One region of the Allobosea sp. 10L417 genome, then DNA from elsewhere that is predicted to be linked to it. Evidence: predicted binding sites of a transcription regulator. Region 1 holds the regulator's gene; the other holds the start of a gene.

Region 1 (7,985 bases):
GGATGCCTGGCCGATCACTTCGGCGACGTTCATCCTGGTCCATGCCAAGCCGGAGAAGCCGGAAGAGGTACAGGCCGCGATGAAGTTCTTCGACTGGGCCTACAAGAACGGCGACAAGCTGGCGAGCGAGCTCGACTACGTCGCCCTGCCGTCGAATGTGAAGGATCAGGTCCGCAGCGCCTGGAAGGGCGTGACCGACACCGCCGGCAAGCCGATCTTCTGATCGCTGCCAACTGACAAGGCGAGGCGGGCCAGTCCCGCCTTGCCGCTCTCTTCAAGCCCTCATCCTGAGGGGCGGCCCCAGCTGGCTCTCCCGCAGGATGCTCCTCAGGATGAGGGCTGGGATTGATCGGGACGGGCGACCGGCCATGGCAATCCCGGCAACGAGACCGGAGCCCCCGCGGATGACCGCAGCAACCGATATGACGAACGTTCCCGGCGCGAGGCCGGTCGTCCGCAAGGCGCCGAAGGCGGGGTTCGACCTCTTCTTCCGCAATGCGAGCTTCGCCGCGGCGCTGCTCGTGCTGGTGCTGCTCGCCGGTATCATGATCTCGATGATCATCGGCGGCTGGCCGGCCTTCCGCGAGTTCGGCCTCGGCTTCATCACCTCCAGCGTCTGGGATACGCAGAACGAGCAGTACGGCGCCTGGCCGGCGATCGTCGGCACGCTTTCGACCGCGCTGATCGCCCTCGTCATCGGCGTGCCGCTCTCGCTCGGCATCGCGGTCTACCTGACCCAGCTCGCGCCGGGCTGGTTCAAGAAGCCGGTCGCCACCGCGATCGAGCTGCTCGCTGCCGTGCCCTCGATCATCTACGGCATGTGGGGCCTGTTCGTCTTCGTGCCGCTCTTCGCAGCCTATGTGCAGATCCCGCTCTCGAACCTCGTCGAGGGCATTCCGATCGTCGGCACCGTCCTCTACTCCCGCTCCCCCTCGGGCCTCGGCATCTTCACGGCCGGCATCATCCTGGCCTTCATGATCGTGCCCTTCATCGCCTCGATCACCCGCGACATGCTGGAGCAGATCCCCTCCGTGCTGCGCGAGAGCGCCTATGGCATCGGCGCCACGACCTGGGAGGTCGTGCGCCATGTGCTGGTGCCGCAGGCCGGCGTCTCGATCATCGGCGCGATCATGCTCGGCCTCGGCCGCGCCCTCGGCGAGACGATGGCCGTCACCTTCGTCGTCGGCAACGCCAACCGCCTGTCGGCCTCGATCCTCGATCCCGGCTCGACCATCGCCTCGCGCATCGCCAACGAGTTCAACGAGGCGATGGGCCTGCAGCTCAACTCGCTGATCGCGCTGGGCTGCATCCTGTTCTTCGTCACCTTCGTCGTCCTCGTCATCGCGCGGCTCCTGGTCGCCCGGGTGAAGCGCTACTGAGGTCCTGAGAGATGAGCATGACGACCGCCTCCACGCCGCGCGAACTGCCCCACACCCCCTGGGGGCGCGTGCGCCAGTCCCGCCGCACAGCCGACCGGCTGATGAAGATCATCGCCACGGGCTTCACCTTCTGCGCCATCTTCGTGCTGTTCTGGATTCTCGGCATGCTGCTGGTGAAGGGCATCGGCGGGCTCTCGCTCGCGACCTTCACCGAAGTTACGCCGGGCCCCGGCTCGCAGGGCGGCGGCCTCGCCAACGCCATCGTCGGCTCGGTGGTGCTGACCTTTCTCGGGATCGCGGTCGCGACCCCGGTCGGCGTGCTCGCCGGCACCTGGCTTGCCGAATACGGCAAGGGCTCGAAGCTCGCGAACCTGATCCGCTTCATCAACGACATCCTGCTGTCGGCACCGTCGATCCTGATCGGTCTGTTCGTCTACGTGATCCTGGTCGAGCCCTTCCGCGGCTATTCCGGCTGGGCCGGCGGCGTCGCGCTCGGCATCATCGCGATCCCGGTCATCGTGCGCACCACCGAGGACATGCTGAACCTCGTGCCCGGCCCGCTGCGCGAAGCCGGCTCGGCCCTCGGCGCCCCGCCGTCGGTCGTCATCACCTCGGTGACCTGGCGCGCCGCCAAGGCCGGGATGGTGACCGGTATCCTGCTGGCTCTCGCCCGTATCGCCGGCGAGACCGCGCCGCTGATCTTCACCGCGCTGAACAACAATTTCTGGTTCTCGCCGACCCTGGTCGGCGGCGTCTCGAACCTGCCCGTCACCATCTACCAGTTCGCCTCCGCTCCCTATGAGAACTGGCAGCAACTGGCCTGGGCGGGATCGCTGATCATCACGGTCTCGATCCTGCTGCTCTCGATCATTGCCCGCCGCTTTGTCGCCGGCGGCAAATAAGACTTGAATCCAACCCGGTCGCGTCCGACCTTGAGGACCATGTCGATGCTTTCGACCCTTGAACTCTCCCCGCAGACGCTCGATGCCGAGGCGCCCGTCCGGATCGCGGTGAAGAACCTCGATTTCTACTACGGCGAGCACAAGGCGCTGAAGAACATCAATCTCGATTTCCGCGACCGGCACGTCACCGCGCTGATCGGCCCGTCGGGCTGCGGCAAGTCGACCCTGCTGCGCATCTTCAACCGGATCTACTCGCTCTATCCGGAGCAGAAGGCCACCGGCGAGATCATGCTCGACGGGCGCAACATCATCTCGAACGATGTCGATGTGAACGAGCTGCGCTCGCGCGTCGGCATGGTGTTCCAGAAGCCGACGCCCTTCCCGATGTCGATCTACGACAACGTCGCCTTCGGTATCCGCCTCTACGAGAAGCCGCCGAAGTCCGAGCTCGACGACCGCGTCGAGGGCGCGCTGCGCCGTGCCGCGCTCTGGGACGAGGTCAAGGACAAGCTGAAGAGCTCCGGCATGGGTCTCTCCGGCGGCCAGCAGCAGCGCCTGTGCATCGCGCGAACCATCGCCCAGAAGCCTGAAGTGATCCTGTTCGACGAGCCGACCTCGGCGCTCGACCCGATCTCGACCGGCAAGATCGAGGATCTGCTGGAGCAGCTGAAGAGCGACTTCACCATCGCCATCGTCACGCACAACATGCAGCAGGCGGCCCGCATCTCGCAGTATACCGCCTTCATGTATCTGGGCGAGGTCGTCGAATTCGCGCCGACCAATACCATCTTCATGAACCCTGCCAAGAAGCAGACGCAGGACTACGTCACCGGCCGGTTCGGCTGAAGACCGGTTTCAAACCAGCAGCCCTCATCCTGAGGAGCCGCGCGAGCGGCGTCTCGAAGGATGGTCCAGGAGGCTCCGGAACCAACCGGAGCATCCTTCGAGACGCAAGCTTCGCTTGCTCCTCAGGATGAGGGCTGAGGGTTGAGCATGCCGACCTGAAAACGACGACGCTGCATCGGCGCTAATGATCTAGAGGACACGCCGCCCATGACCGACCACATCGTCCGCTCCTACGATACCGATCTCGAAGGCATCCGCCGCAGCCTCGCCGAAATGGGCGGCATGGCCGAGCGCATGCTGGGCGATTCGACCGTGGCGCTGGTGCGCCGCGACACCGGCCTTGCCCAGAAGATCATCACGGCCGACCAGCGCCTCGACAACCTCCAGCGGGACGTCGAGGAAAAGGCGGTACTGACCATCGCCCGGCGCCAGCCGCTCGCCAACGACCTGCGCGAGCTGATTTCGGCGATCCGCATCGCCGCCGACATCGAGCGCGTCGGCGATCTCGCCAAGAACATCGCCAAGCGCGCCGTCGCCATCGCCGGCCAGTTCCAGCCGCCGCACCGCGCCGTGGTCGGGCTCGAGCACATCAGCCGCCTGGTGCAGGCGCAGCTCAAGGACGTTCTCGACGCCTACGCCGCCGGCAACGAGCAGAAGGCGCTCGACGTCTGGCGCCGCGACGACGAGATCGATGCGCTCTACACCTCGCTGTTCCGCGAGCTCCTGACCTATATGATGGAGGATCCGCGCAACATCACCTTCTGCACGCATCTCCTGTTCTGCGCGAAGAACATCGAGCGCATCGGCGACCACACCACCAACATTGCCGAGACGATCCACTATCTCATCACCGGCGACTCGCTCGACGTGAACCGGCCGAAGCTCGACACGACCAATATCGAGGTCGAGGCGATCACCGGGAACTGAAGCAGATCATCATGGCCGCACGCATCCTGATCGTCGAGGACGAGGAGCCGCTAACCCTGCTGCTGCGCTACAATCTCGAGGCCGAGGGCTTCGAGGTCGACAGCGTCGCGCGCGGGGATGACGCCGAACTGCATCTGCGCGACCACACGCCTGATCTCGTGCTGCTCGACTGGATGCTGCCGGGCCTTTCTGGCATCGAACTCTGCCGCCGCTTGCGCTCGCGGCGCGACACCGAACGCGTGCCGATCATCATGCTGACGGCGCGTGGCGAGGAGACCGAACGCGTGCGCGGGCTCGCGACTGGCGCGGACGATTATGTGGTGAAGCCCTTTTCGTTGCCGGAGCTGATCGCGCGCATACAGGCGCTGCTGCGCCGCGCCAAGCCGGGCCATGTCGCGGGGCTGCTCGCCGCCGGCGACCTCGAACTCGATCGCACGACCCGGCGCGTCCGCCGTGCCGGCAGCGAGCTGCATCTCGGCCCGACCGAGTTCCGGCTGCTCGAGTTCTTGATGCAGGCGCCCGGCCGCGTCTATTCGCGCGCCCAGCTTCTCGACGCCGTCTGGGGCCGCGACGTCTATATCGATGAGCGCACCGTCGACGTTCATGTGGGCCGGCTGCGCAAGGCGATCACGCCGGCCAATACCAAGGATCCGCTGCGGACAGTCCGCGGCGCCGGTTACGCCTTCGACGAAACCTTTGCGCGCAGCTGAGCGGCGCTGCAGCTCTGCTCCTCATCGCAACTTGCCGTGAACCTTGCCCGGCCGCTCGCGTTGATCTTGAAGATCGACGCGAGCCAGAGGAGGTCGCCGTGAGCAAGATGCCGCCCATCCCGCCGGCCAATCGAAGCGACAAGGGTCCGGGCGAGCCAGATCATGCCGAGCGCGATCTGCGCAGCGCCAGAGGTGGCGAGCGCCGACCAAGCCAGCCTGATCAGCAGGGCCAGCAGGGCAATACACGCATCAACACGACCCATCAGGGTCTGCAACAGGATCGTTGAGGAGGTTGCCGAACGTCGACCTCGACCAAGGCGCCGCAGAGCATCCGGCACGGCGGCCCCGGCTCATCGCATGAGAACGCGAAGAAGCCGCCGGACATCCGCTTGCCGATGACAACCGGCGGCACGCTCGCGTTTCGGGTGGCGGCGGCGAACGCGACAGCCACCTCTCGCATGATCCGGCGCGCAAGGGAGGCAGGGCGCGATGAGAACCGGCCTTCAGGTCGATCCCCTGAAGGGCGACGGCAGGCGCTTCAGCCCTCTCGGTGGAAGAGGCGGCGCAAGCTGTGCTTGGCCGCTTCCAGAGTTCTGCGGCGCTCGGCCGGCAGTTTCCGGCCGGCGCGGTTGATGTAGAAGGTGAGCATCGACATCGCCGAGCGATAGGGGCCCGATTTGCGCCGGCGGCTGTGCTCGGCCGACCGCTTCAGCGAGCGCGCGATCTGACGCGGATCGCCACGCGTGAACACGGCTTTCTCGAAATCGAGCGCGTTGCTCCGGCTGGTGATATCGGCCGACCATCTGTGCTTGTGGACGGGCATGGCGTCCTCCTGTCGGTCAGGCGTTTGGTCCGCCCTCGATGTCGCCGGCCCAGGTCAATGCGGTCTCGTACTCCTCCGGCTTGAAGGTGCGAACAGTCACGAAGGGGATCGCCGGATTGAGCAGGTCGACGAAGGCCGCAAGCCAGCCCCTGTCGGTGATCACCGCCTCGCGCGGGAAGCGTTGCAGCTCCCACAGCTTGCCGAGGCTGTAGCGCGCATCCTTCCAGGCGGCAGCCAAGGTCATATCGGTGAAATCGGTGAGGTCGGCGAGGATGCCGACTTTCTCGTGTCGTGCGAGCTTCGCGTCGATATCGGCCATGATCCCATCGAGATCGTCGCTGGTCAGCGTCTGCGACAGGCGGTAGGCGCCGACATGGTCGGGGGCGGGCAGGATCGTTAACATGACTCCTCCTTGCTCCAGACAACGCGGGGCAAGAGCGGAAGTTTCGCCCAATGATCAGGCGGCTGAGGATCCACGGGTGGCGGCATCGAACCGCGCGGCTTCGGAGCGCAGCCAGCCGATGAATTCATCGAGGCCGGGGCGTTGCGGCTGGCCCAACGGGCGGATGAGCCAGCAGCCCGTCGCGCTGGTGAAGCCGAGTCCGAGCGGGTTGACGAGCGCGCCCGAGGCCAACTCGTCCGCCACGTAACAGCGCGGCGTCAGCGCGACCCCCAACCCCGCGACGGCGGCGCTGATGATGACGGAATAGTAGCCGTAGCGCACAGTATGCTCAGGCACCGCGCCGCGCAGGTCGTGGGTTTCGGTGAACTCGGCCCAGAAGGTTGGCATCTGGAAGTGCTGCAGCAGCGTCATCTTCTGAATGTCGGCCGGGCGGCGAAAGCCCCCCATGCGCTCGACGAGGCCGGGCGCGGCGACGAGGGCGACATCGCGGCCGAAAAGATAGTGGGCCTCCCTGTCGGGCCAGGGGGGGACGCCGTGAGAGATCTCGATATCCGGCTCCTCGGTCTCGCTCTCGCTCACATAGTTGGTGAACTGGACGTCGACACCGGGATGCGCCGCCGCGAAGGCGGGAAAGCGGGCCATCAGCCAGCGCTCACCGGCGATCGCGATCATGTGCAGGCGGATCGGCCGGGCAATGGCGCTGCGCTCGGCGAGGCGCCTGGCGCCTCGCTCCATCTGCTCCAGCGCGGCTTCGGCATAGGGCAGATAAATCGCTCCGGCCTCGGTGAGCTTGAGGCCGAGCGGGCTACGGTCGAACAGCACGGTGCCGAGGTGGTGCTCCAGCGACAGAATCTGCTTCGAGACGGCACTCTGGGTCAGGTTGACGACCAGCGCGGCACGGGCGGTCGATCCCAGGCGCGCAACCGTGGTGAAGGCCCGCAGCGCGGTCGATGACGGCGGAGCCCGGCCGGCGGCCATGGGGTATTCCTTTTTAGACTATCTCTGCGGAGATCGTTTCGTTTGCCGGGCTTTCGGTCAAGAGGTCATTCTTCCCTAACGGGAGGAGCCAGCATCATGAACCAGACGACCCGCCTGTGGGGCGGACGCTTCCGCAAGCCGCCGGATCCGCGGCTGATGAAGCTGTCGAGCGCGGCCGGCGAGCACGCGAGGCTGGTGCCGCAGGATGTCGCGGGCGGCAAGGCCCATGCGGCCGAACTGGCGCGCGCCGGGCTGCTGACGGCGCAGGAGCTCGACACCATCCTGACCACGCTCGATGCGATCGCGCAGGATACGGTCGAGGGGCGGATCTCCCCCGGCCCGCAGGACGAGGACGTTCACACTTTCATCGAGCGCATCCTGACCGAGCGGATCGGCTCGACCGGCGCCAAGTTGCGTGCCGGACGCTCGCGCAACGACCAGGCCGCCAACAACCTCAAGCTCTATCTGCGGGCCAAGTCGCGATCGCTGGCGGGCATGCTGGCCGAGCTGCTGACCGCGATCGCCGACCAGGCCGAGTTGCATGCAGCCTCGGTCAGCCCCGGCTTCACGCATCTCCAGAGCGCGCAGCCGGTCACCTTCGGCCATTGGCTGATGGCGCACGGCCAGGTGCTGATGCGCGACGCCTCTCGCCTGACCGACTGGGAGAAGCGCTCCGGCCAATCTCCGCTCGGGGCGGCGGCGCTTGCCGGTTCCGCGATCACGCTCAATCCCGAGCTCAGCGCCAACGCGCTCGGCTATGACGGGCCGTTCGAGAATTCGGTCGACGCGGTCGGTGCGCGCGACCATGTCGCGGAGTTCCTGTTCGTCGCGGCCATGCTGACGACCAACCTGTCGCGTCTCGCCGAGGAGGTGACGCTCTGGGCCTCCAGGCAATTCGCCTGGGTGACGCTGGACGACGCCTTCGCCACCGGCTCCTCGATCATGCCGCAGAAGAAGAACCCGGACATCGCGGAAATCTCGCGCGGCCGGGCGGCACGGCTGACCGGCGACCTCGTC
Region 2 (7,985 bases), 640 kb from region 1:
CGAGCGTGCCTTCCGAGCCGACGAGCAGGCGGGTGAGATCGTAGCCGGCCGAGGTCTTGCGGGCGCGCGTCGAGGTCTTGACGATCGAGCCATCGGCCATCACCGCCTTCAGCGCCAGCACATTGTCCTTCATCGTGCCGTAGCGGACCGCATTGGTGCCGGAAGCGCGCGTCGCGGCCATGCCGCCGATCGAGGCATCGGCGCCCGGATCGATCGGGAACATCAGGCCCTGGTCGCGCAGATGCTCGTTGAGCTCCTTGCGGGTGACGCCGGCCTCGACCACCACGTCGAGATCCTCGGCGTGCACGGCGATGATGCGCTTCATCTGCGACATGTCGATGCAGACGCCACCGAAGGGCGCGTTGACATGCCCCTCCAGCGAGGTGCCGGTGCCGAAGGCAATGACCGGCACGCCATGCGCCGCGCAGAGCTTCACGATCTCGGAAACCTCTTCCGTGTTTTGCGGGAAAATCACCGCATCCGGCGGCTGATTGGGTATCCAGGTCAGGGTATGGCCGTGCTGCTGGCGCACCGCGAGGCTGATGACGAGCCGGTTTCCGAAGCGCGCGGCCAGCGCCTGGGTCACGGCTGCAATGGCATCGGGCGATGGCGGCAGCACTGCGGCGGAGGCAGGGCTGTCATGAGGGGCGGCAGCGGGCAGGCTCATTGTCAAGATCCGATTTTGGCGCTTAGACTTGGAACAGATCGGTTTCGCAATTGGTTACGGTCCGACATCATCCTGACCATCGTGGCCGGGGCGAGGTGCTGACGCTGATTGCGAACGATGCATACTAGATCATGGGACGACGAAATGGGCAGCCGCAATAATGCGACGGGCCCTTGAACGAGGCGCCTGACAGGGAGGGCGATCATGGCACACGATACACGCGCTCCGGCGCTCTTCTTCTCGCCCTTCGTCTCTTCGGCGATGCGGGTCGAGCCGCAATGGATCGACTACAACGGCCATCTCAACATGGCCTACTATCATGTCCTGTTCGACCGTGCGGTGGACGAAGTCTTCTCTCTTGTCGGCCTGACGCGGGACTATGTCGAGACACGCCACGCCTCGACCTTCACCGCGGAATGCCACATCCTCTACAAGCGTGAGCTGACCGATGGCGACCTCGTCCGCGTCACCGCCCAGCTCATCAGCTTCGACGACAAGCGCCTGCACTACTATCTCGAGATGCGCCACGCCCATGAAGGCTGGCTCGCCGCGACCAGCGAGAACCTGTCGCTGCACGTCGACATGGTCCATCGCAGGGTCACGCCCTTCCCTGCCGACATCCTCGCGAATCTTGCTTTGATGAAGGCAGCCCACAGCATGATGCCGCCGCCGGCTACGATCGGTCGCATCATCGGCATGCCGAAGAAGTCGGCGATCCGCGTCGATGAGGCGAAGGAAGTGCGCGAGCCCGAGGTCGAGACGCGGCACTGAGACTATTTTGCCGTCATGGTCGGGCTTGGCCCGACCATCTCTGAAACCAGCGCCTTCTTGTCAGGAGGTGCTCGGGTCAAGCCCGAGCATGACGCTAAGCTCCGCGCCTTCCCACCACCGCATGCATCGCATAGCCACGATACGGCGCGCCGAGCCGGCAGTCGGCCCCCGCCGCTTCCGCTAGCGCCCGCACCGTCTCCGGCAGATCCTCGCGTGGCGTGACATGGAACAGGGCGAGCCAGCGCAGCAGCACGGCCTTGAAGCTCGCCGGCAGCCCGCTCTGATCGCCGAAATCGACGATATGCAAAGAGCCGCCCATGTTGAGGCGGCGCAGCGCCTCCGCGACGACACCCTGCCAGGGCGGGATCATCGACAGCGCATAGGAGATCACGATCCGGTCGAAGCCCTGAAGGCCGAACAGTGCCTGCGGGTCGAAGCCGGTGGCATCAGCCTCGGCTAGCTGGATCCGATCGTCCAGCTCCGCCCGCGCCACCGCAGTGCGCGCCGTCGCCAGCATCTCGCTGGAGACGTCGAGCCCGTAGCAGGCGCTGGACGGGTAGCGCCGCGCGATCTGGATGAGGTTGCGCCCGGTGCCGCAGCCGATCTCCAGGACGGTGGCGCCGGGAGGCGGCTGCAACCCATCGATCAGCTGGTCACGGCCGAGCAGATAGAACTTCCGGCTGGCGTCGTAGATGTGCCGCTGACGCCGATAGATCCGGTCCATCAACCCGGCGGGCGAGCCGCCCGGCGCCTCGGCGGCGCTCACCGGACCTGCCCCTTCAGCACATAGAGGTGGAAGCCGCCATAGATCGCCGAGCGGTCCTGCCGGCAGAGATCGCGGCTGCGCTCCTCCTCGTAATGCCACTGGTCGAGGATCGCAGCGGGTATCCGGCCGGGCAGCAGCCGCTCGTCGGCCGCCGTGCGGAAGATCACCCGCGCGCCCGGCCGGGCGGCGCGCGTGATCTGCGACCACAGCGCCGTCAGATCGGCGTCGTTCATCCAATCCTGCGCATCGAGCAGCACATAGGCATCGCAACTCTCGGCCGGCTGCTGCTCCAGCAAGGCGGTGACCGCGCTCTGGTGATAGGAGACGTTCGCAGCGCGCTCCTTCACCGCCGCGAAATATTGCGGCTGCAGATAGGGCGGAAACGCCGCGTCGGCCCCCTCGCCATAGCGTCGGCCGAAAGCCTGCTGGGCGAAGTAGTTGTCCTTCAGATCGAAATCGCAGGCCAGACGCTCCAGCCGCAGCTTCAGCGCGCCGAGAATGCCCTCCTCGCCATCGGCCGCCAGCGCCTTGTACTGCGCCGGCGGGATGCCGAGCCCATAGAGCGAGGCCGGCTGGCGCACCAGCCACCGCACCAGCTTGCGCTCGAACACCGGCGCGAGATGCTGCTCGTAGAGCGCCCGCTGTTCGGCTAGGTCACGCGCTGCCAGCATCGTCAGCGGATTGCCGCCCAGCGCCCGCGCCAGCACATGGCCCGTGCCGATGAAGCGGCCGAGCAGGCCGTAGCGATAGAAGCCCTTGGCGAAGAGGTTGATCCGGCGCCGTCCATTGAGGCCCCGCCCCTCCCAGTAGCCGCGCGAGACGGCGTCGAGATGATCAGCGATCTCGCGATCGTAGACGCCGACATTCTCGCGCGCATTTGCCTGGCCGAAGAAGCGCAGGAAGTCCTCCTGCCGCTCCAACCGCGCCAGAGCCGCGAGCTTCAGCCGGCCGAGCGCGATATGCGCGGCGTTGAGATCGACAGCGCTGACACGGATCGGCGCGGCCGTGAGATAGGAAAGGATGTTGCAGGAGCCCGACGCGATCGCCACGACATGGTCCTCGGCCTTGAGCTGCAGCGCCGCCATGTCGACCACCGGGTCTTCCCAGATCTGCGGATAGACCAGTCCGGAGAAGGCGCGGGCGAACAGCCATTCCAGCATGCCCGCTTTGGACAGCGTCTTGCTGCGCCGGACGGCCAGTCCCAGGCCCGAGCTCGTCATGCGGCGGGCCGCGCGCGCCGTTTGCGTCGCCTGTTGCGTCACCGGTTTTCCTCCCTTTGCGGGTGGCGGGCCTGCTAGAGGAGTCGCGTGACGGTCCGGTGACGGAGCCTCGGCCCTTGCCGCGGCGTCGTGAAACCGCCGGTAATCTGTGGGGCTGAAATCCGGCGCCTGAGACGCCATATTGGCGGCACGAAAGCCGATGAGGCGCCCCGCCACCCCGCTGACAAGGAGATCGCAATGGGTCTGATGAGCATGTTCGGCGAGTCGAAGAAGCAGGACGAGACTTTCCCCTTCCAGCTGACCGACGCGCAGTGGCGCGAGCGGCTGACGCCGGAGCAGTATCAGGTCCTGCGTGGCCACGGCACGGAGCGTGCGGGTTCTTGCGCACTCAACTACGAGAAGCGCGCCGGCACCTTCTCCTGCGCCGGCTGCGGCCAGAAGCTGTTCAAGTCGGGCAAGAAGTTCGAGAGCGGCACGGGCTGGCCGAGTTTCGACCAGCCGCTGGAGGGCGCCGTCGGCGCCTCGGAGGATTTCAGCTACGGCATGCACCGTGTCGAGGCGCATTGCGCCAATTGCGGCGGCCATCTCGGCCACGTCTTCCCCGACGGCCCGCCGCCCACCGGCCTGCGCTACTGCATTAACGGCGTGGCGATGAATTTCGAGCCGGAAGCGGCTTGATCCCGCCGTGATGCTCGGGCTTGCCCCGAGCATCTCACGACGGAAAGGCGATAAAGAGATGCCCGGGTCAAGCCCGGGCATGACGCCTCACGCAACGGGCACCGCCCGTCGCGCCAGCACTCCGGCATCCACCGCCGGCGGCAGATCGCCGAACTGCCCCGACCAGCCATCCCCAAGCCGCATGGCAATGAACGCGTCCGCCACCGCAGAGGGCGCAAACTGCAACAGCAACGAGCCCTGCAACATGAGCGCCAAGCGCTCGGTGAGACGCCGCGCCTGCCCCTCATTGCGCATCATCCCGGGCAATTCGCCTTCCAAACGCCTCAGCGCCGCATCGTAGCGCTTGTCCGAGCCCGCAGCCACCATCAGCTCAGCCCTCAGCACGTCGATCGCCCCCTGCTCCCGCGCCAGCGAGCGCAGCACGTCCAGGCAGATGACATTGCCCGAGCCTTCCCAGATCGCGTTCAGCGGCGCCTCGCGATAGAGCCGCGCCATCGGGTTGTCCTCGATGAAGCCGTTGCCGCCATGGCACTCCAGCGCCTCGGTGACGACGGCAGGCGTCCGCCGCGTGATCCAGTATTTCGCGATCGGCGCGCCCACCCGCGCCAGCAGCCGCTCACTCTCCGATGCCTCCTGTCGATCCAGCGCCGCGAAAAGCCGGAAGGCGAGCCAGGCCGCGGCCTCAGCCTCGATCGCGATATCGGCCAGCACGTTCTGCATGATCGGCTGGTCGATCAGCGCCTTCTGGAATGCCCTCCGGTGCTGCGCGTGATGCGCCGCCAGCGAGACCGCCATCCGCATCAGCCCGGAGGAGGCGGCGGCAATGTCCAGCCGTGAATTGTGATTCATCGACAGTCCGGTGCGGATCCCGCGCCCCGGCTCCCCGATCAGATGGCCGATGGCGCCCCTGAACTCCACCTCGGAGGAGGCATTCGAGCGGTTTCCGACCTTGTCCTTGAGTCGCTGGATCGCGACGCCGTTGCGCGATCCGTCCAGCTGCCAGCCCGGCACGACGAAGCACGAGATCCCCTCGGCCGTCCGCGCCAGCGTCAGGAAGACGTCGGAATGCGGCACCGAGAAGAACCATTTCCGGCCATGGAGCGAATAGGTGCCGTCGCGATTGTCTTCGGCATATGTCTGCGTCTGACGCAGATCCGAGCCGCCTTGCGTCTCCGTCATCGCCGTGCCGACGGTCGCGCCGGTCTTGAGAGGCGCCGGCCCCTGCCGCGGATCGTAGCGATTGGAGGTGACGAGGTGGCCCCACTGCTCCCAGAGTGCCGCGTCCTGCTTCAGCACCGGCACGGCGGCATAGGTCATGCTGATCGGGCAGCAGATCCCGCTCTCGGCGCCGTACCAGAGATACTGCAAGGCGGCGCGGGCCACCTGCGCGCCGGGCTCCGGCCGGTTCCAGGCGAGCGCATGCGTCTCCTGCCCGATAGCAAGCCCCATCAGCTCGTGCCAGGCGGGATGGAAGGCGATCTCGTCGATGCGGTTGCCGAAGCGGTCGAAGGCCCTCAGTTCGGGCGTGTAGCGATTGGCGAGATAGGCCAGCTCCTGCACCCTTGCCGAGCCGACTGTCCGCCCGGCGTCATGCAAGCGGTCTCGCGCCCAATCGGCCCCGAACGCCGAGACGATGGCCGGCAGCACCGGATCGGCGGCGAAGGCATCGTATTCGGCCAGCACCGGCACCTGATTGGTGACCTCCCAGCGCCCTTCCCCGCTCTGCTCCGCCATTGCTGCCACCTCCCTGTGGAACGGGATATAAAATGATCCCTCCGGCAGGGCGCAATCCTGACACGAGCGCCCTATATTCGCCGGAGAACGAATCACGCACGAGCACACTGGTCCCTTGTCCGAGACTGACCCCTTTTCCGCTCCCCTGCCCCGCCCTGGAGGCCTCGCCGCGCGTGCCGCAGCGCAGCCGGCGGCCGGCTATCTTACGGGGCTGAACCCGGAGCAGCGCCAGGCGGTCGAGGCGACGGAAGGCCCCGTGTTGGTGCTGGCCGGCGCCGGCACCGGCAAAACCCGCGTGCTCACCACCCGCATCGGCCACCTGATTTCGACCAGCCGCGCCTACCCTTCCCAGATCCTCGCCGTCACCTTCACCAACAAGGCGGCGCGCGAGATGAAGGAGCGCGTCGCCCATCTCGTCGGACCGGTCGCCGAGGGCATGCCCTGGCTCGGCACCTTCCACTCGATCTCGGCCAAGCTGCTGCGCCGCCACGCCGAACTGCTCGACCTGCGCAGCGACTTCACCATTCTCGACACCGACGACCAGATCCGCCTGATGAAGCAGGTGATTCAGGCCGAGGGCATCGACGAGAAGCGCTGGCCCGGCCGCATGCTGGCGGGCTTCATCGATAGCTGGAAGAATCGCGGCCTCAGCCCCAAGGACGTGCCGCCCGGCGAGGCCGCCGTCTTCGCCAACGGCAAGGGCGGCAAGCTCTATGCTGCCTATCAGGAGCGGCTGAAGGCGCTGAACGCCGTTGATTTCGGCGACCTGCTGCTGCACTGCCTGACGCTGTTCCGCGACTATCCTGACGTGCTCCAGACCTATCACGATCGCTTCCGCTACATCCTCGTCGACGAGTACCAGGACACCAACACGGCGCAGTATCTCTGGCTTCGGCTTCTTGCCCAAGGACGCCGCAACATCTGCTGCGTCGGCGACGACGACCAGTCGATCTATGGCTGGCGCGGTGCCGAGGTCGACAACATCCTGCGCTTCGAGCACGATTTTCCTGGGGCGACCGTGATCCGGCTGGAGCGCAACTACCGCTCCACCGGCCATATCCTCGCCACCGCCTCCAAGCTGATCGCCCGCAACGAAGGCCGCCTCGGCAAGACGCTGCGCACCGAGGATGCGCTCGGCGAGAAGGTCACCATCACCGGCGCCTGGGACAGCCAAGAGGAAGCCCGCCTGATCTCCGACGAGATCGAGGCGATGCAGGCCAAGAAATACAATCTCGCCGAGGTCGCGGTTCTCGTCCGCATCTCCGCGCAGATGCGCGAGATCGAGGAGCGCTTCGTCCAGGCCGGCGTGCCCTATCGCGTCATCGGCGGCCCGCGCTTCTATGAGCGCGCCGAAATCCGCGATGCGCTGGCCTATCTGCGCTGCGTGGTATCGCCGACCGACGACCTCGCCTTCGAGCGGATCATCAATGTGCCCAAGCGCGGCCTCGGCGACGCCACCGTCCAGCTCCTGCACAACCATGCTCGCGCCACCGGCTTCTCTCTGATGCAATCGGCCCGTGCCGCGGTCGAGAGCGACGAGCTCAAGCCCAAGGCCCGCACCACGCTGCGCGAACTCGTCGATGCCTTCGGCCGCTGGTCGACCCGCGCCGAGCATATGCCGCAGGGCGAGCTGGCAGAGCTCGTGCTGGAGGAATCCGGCTACACCGAGATGTGGAAGAAGGACCGCTCGGCCGATGCCGCAGGGCGGCTGGAAAACCTCAAGGAGCTCGTCCGCTCGCTCGACGAATTCCCCGACCTGCCGGCCTTCCTCGAGCACGTCTCTTTGGTGATGGATGTCGCCGACGGCGAATCCGGCGCCCGCGTCTCGATCATGACGCTGCACGCCGCCAAGGGGCTGGAATTCGACACGGTCTTCCTGCCCGGCTGGGAGGAAGGGCTCTTCCCGAACCAGCGTGCGCTCGACGAGAGCGGCCGCGCAGGCCTCGAGGAAGAGCGCCGCCTCGCCCATGTCGGCCTGACCCGCGCCCGCAAGAAGCTGAAGCTCTATTTCGCCTCGAACCGACGCATCCACGGCCTCTGGCAGACCAGCCTGCCCTCCCGCTTCATCGACGAATTGCCGGAAGAACATGTCGAGGTCGAGCAGGCCCCGACGAGCTACTCGCAGGGCGGCTACGGCGCCTCGCGCTTC

What was found. The regulator PhoB, encoded in region 1, activates phosphate uptake and scavenging genes when phosphate is short. The targets are predictions, from matches to a motif close to TGTCATNNANCTGTCAT.
Region 2: a site for PhoB is predicted at 3,512-3,528, ahead of AC1DE3_RS02140 (BtaA family protein). Genes of this name have one in related genera too.

The regions. Positions count from the first base shown of each region.
Region 1 covers NZ_JBFTJP010000001.1:1,032,413-1,040,397, reverse strand. Annotated here, with positions in the region: gene pstS (phosphate ABC transporter substrate-binding protein PstS) at 1-223, shown strand, start outside; gene pstC (phosphate ABC transporter permease subunit PstC) at 405-1,379, shown strand; gene pstA (phosphate ABC transporter permease PstA) at 1,397-2,281, shown strand; gene pstB (phosphate ABC transporter ATP-binding protein PstB) at 2,321-3,127, shown strand; gene phoU (phosphate signaling complex protein PhoU) at 3,335-4,054, shown strand; gene phoB (phosphate regulon transcriptional regulator PhoB) at 4,066-4,764, shown strand; gene AC1DE3_RS05265 (hypothetical protein) at 4,872-5,051, shown strand; gene AC1DE3_RS05260 (DUF3175 domain-containing protein) at 5,303-5,587, opposite strand; gene AC1DE3_RS05255 (SpoIIAA family protein) at 5,604-5,990, opposite strand; gene AC1DE3_RS05250 (LysR family transcriptional regulator) at 6,045-6,968, opposite strand; gene argH (argininosuccinate lyase) at 7,065-7,985, shown strand, end outside.
Region 2 covers NZ_JBFTJP010000001.1:390,151-398,135, forward strand. Annotated here, with positions in the region: gene AC1DE3_RS02125 (FAD-binding oxidoreductase) at 1-667, opposite strand, end outside; gene AC1DE3_RS02130 (thioesterase family protein) at 872-1,438, shown strand; gene AC1DE3_RS02135 (class I SAM-dependent methyltransferase) at 1,533-2,204, opposite strand; gene AC1DE3_RS02140 (BtaA family protein) at 2,201-3,466, opposite strand; gene msrB (peptide-methionine (R)-S-oxide reductase MsrB) at 3,671-4,102, shown strand; gene AC1DE3_RS02150 (acyl-CoA dehydrogenase family protein) at 4,190-5,836, opposite strand; gene AC1DE3_RS02155 (ATP-dependent helicase) at 5,952-7,985, shown strand, end outside.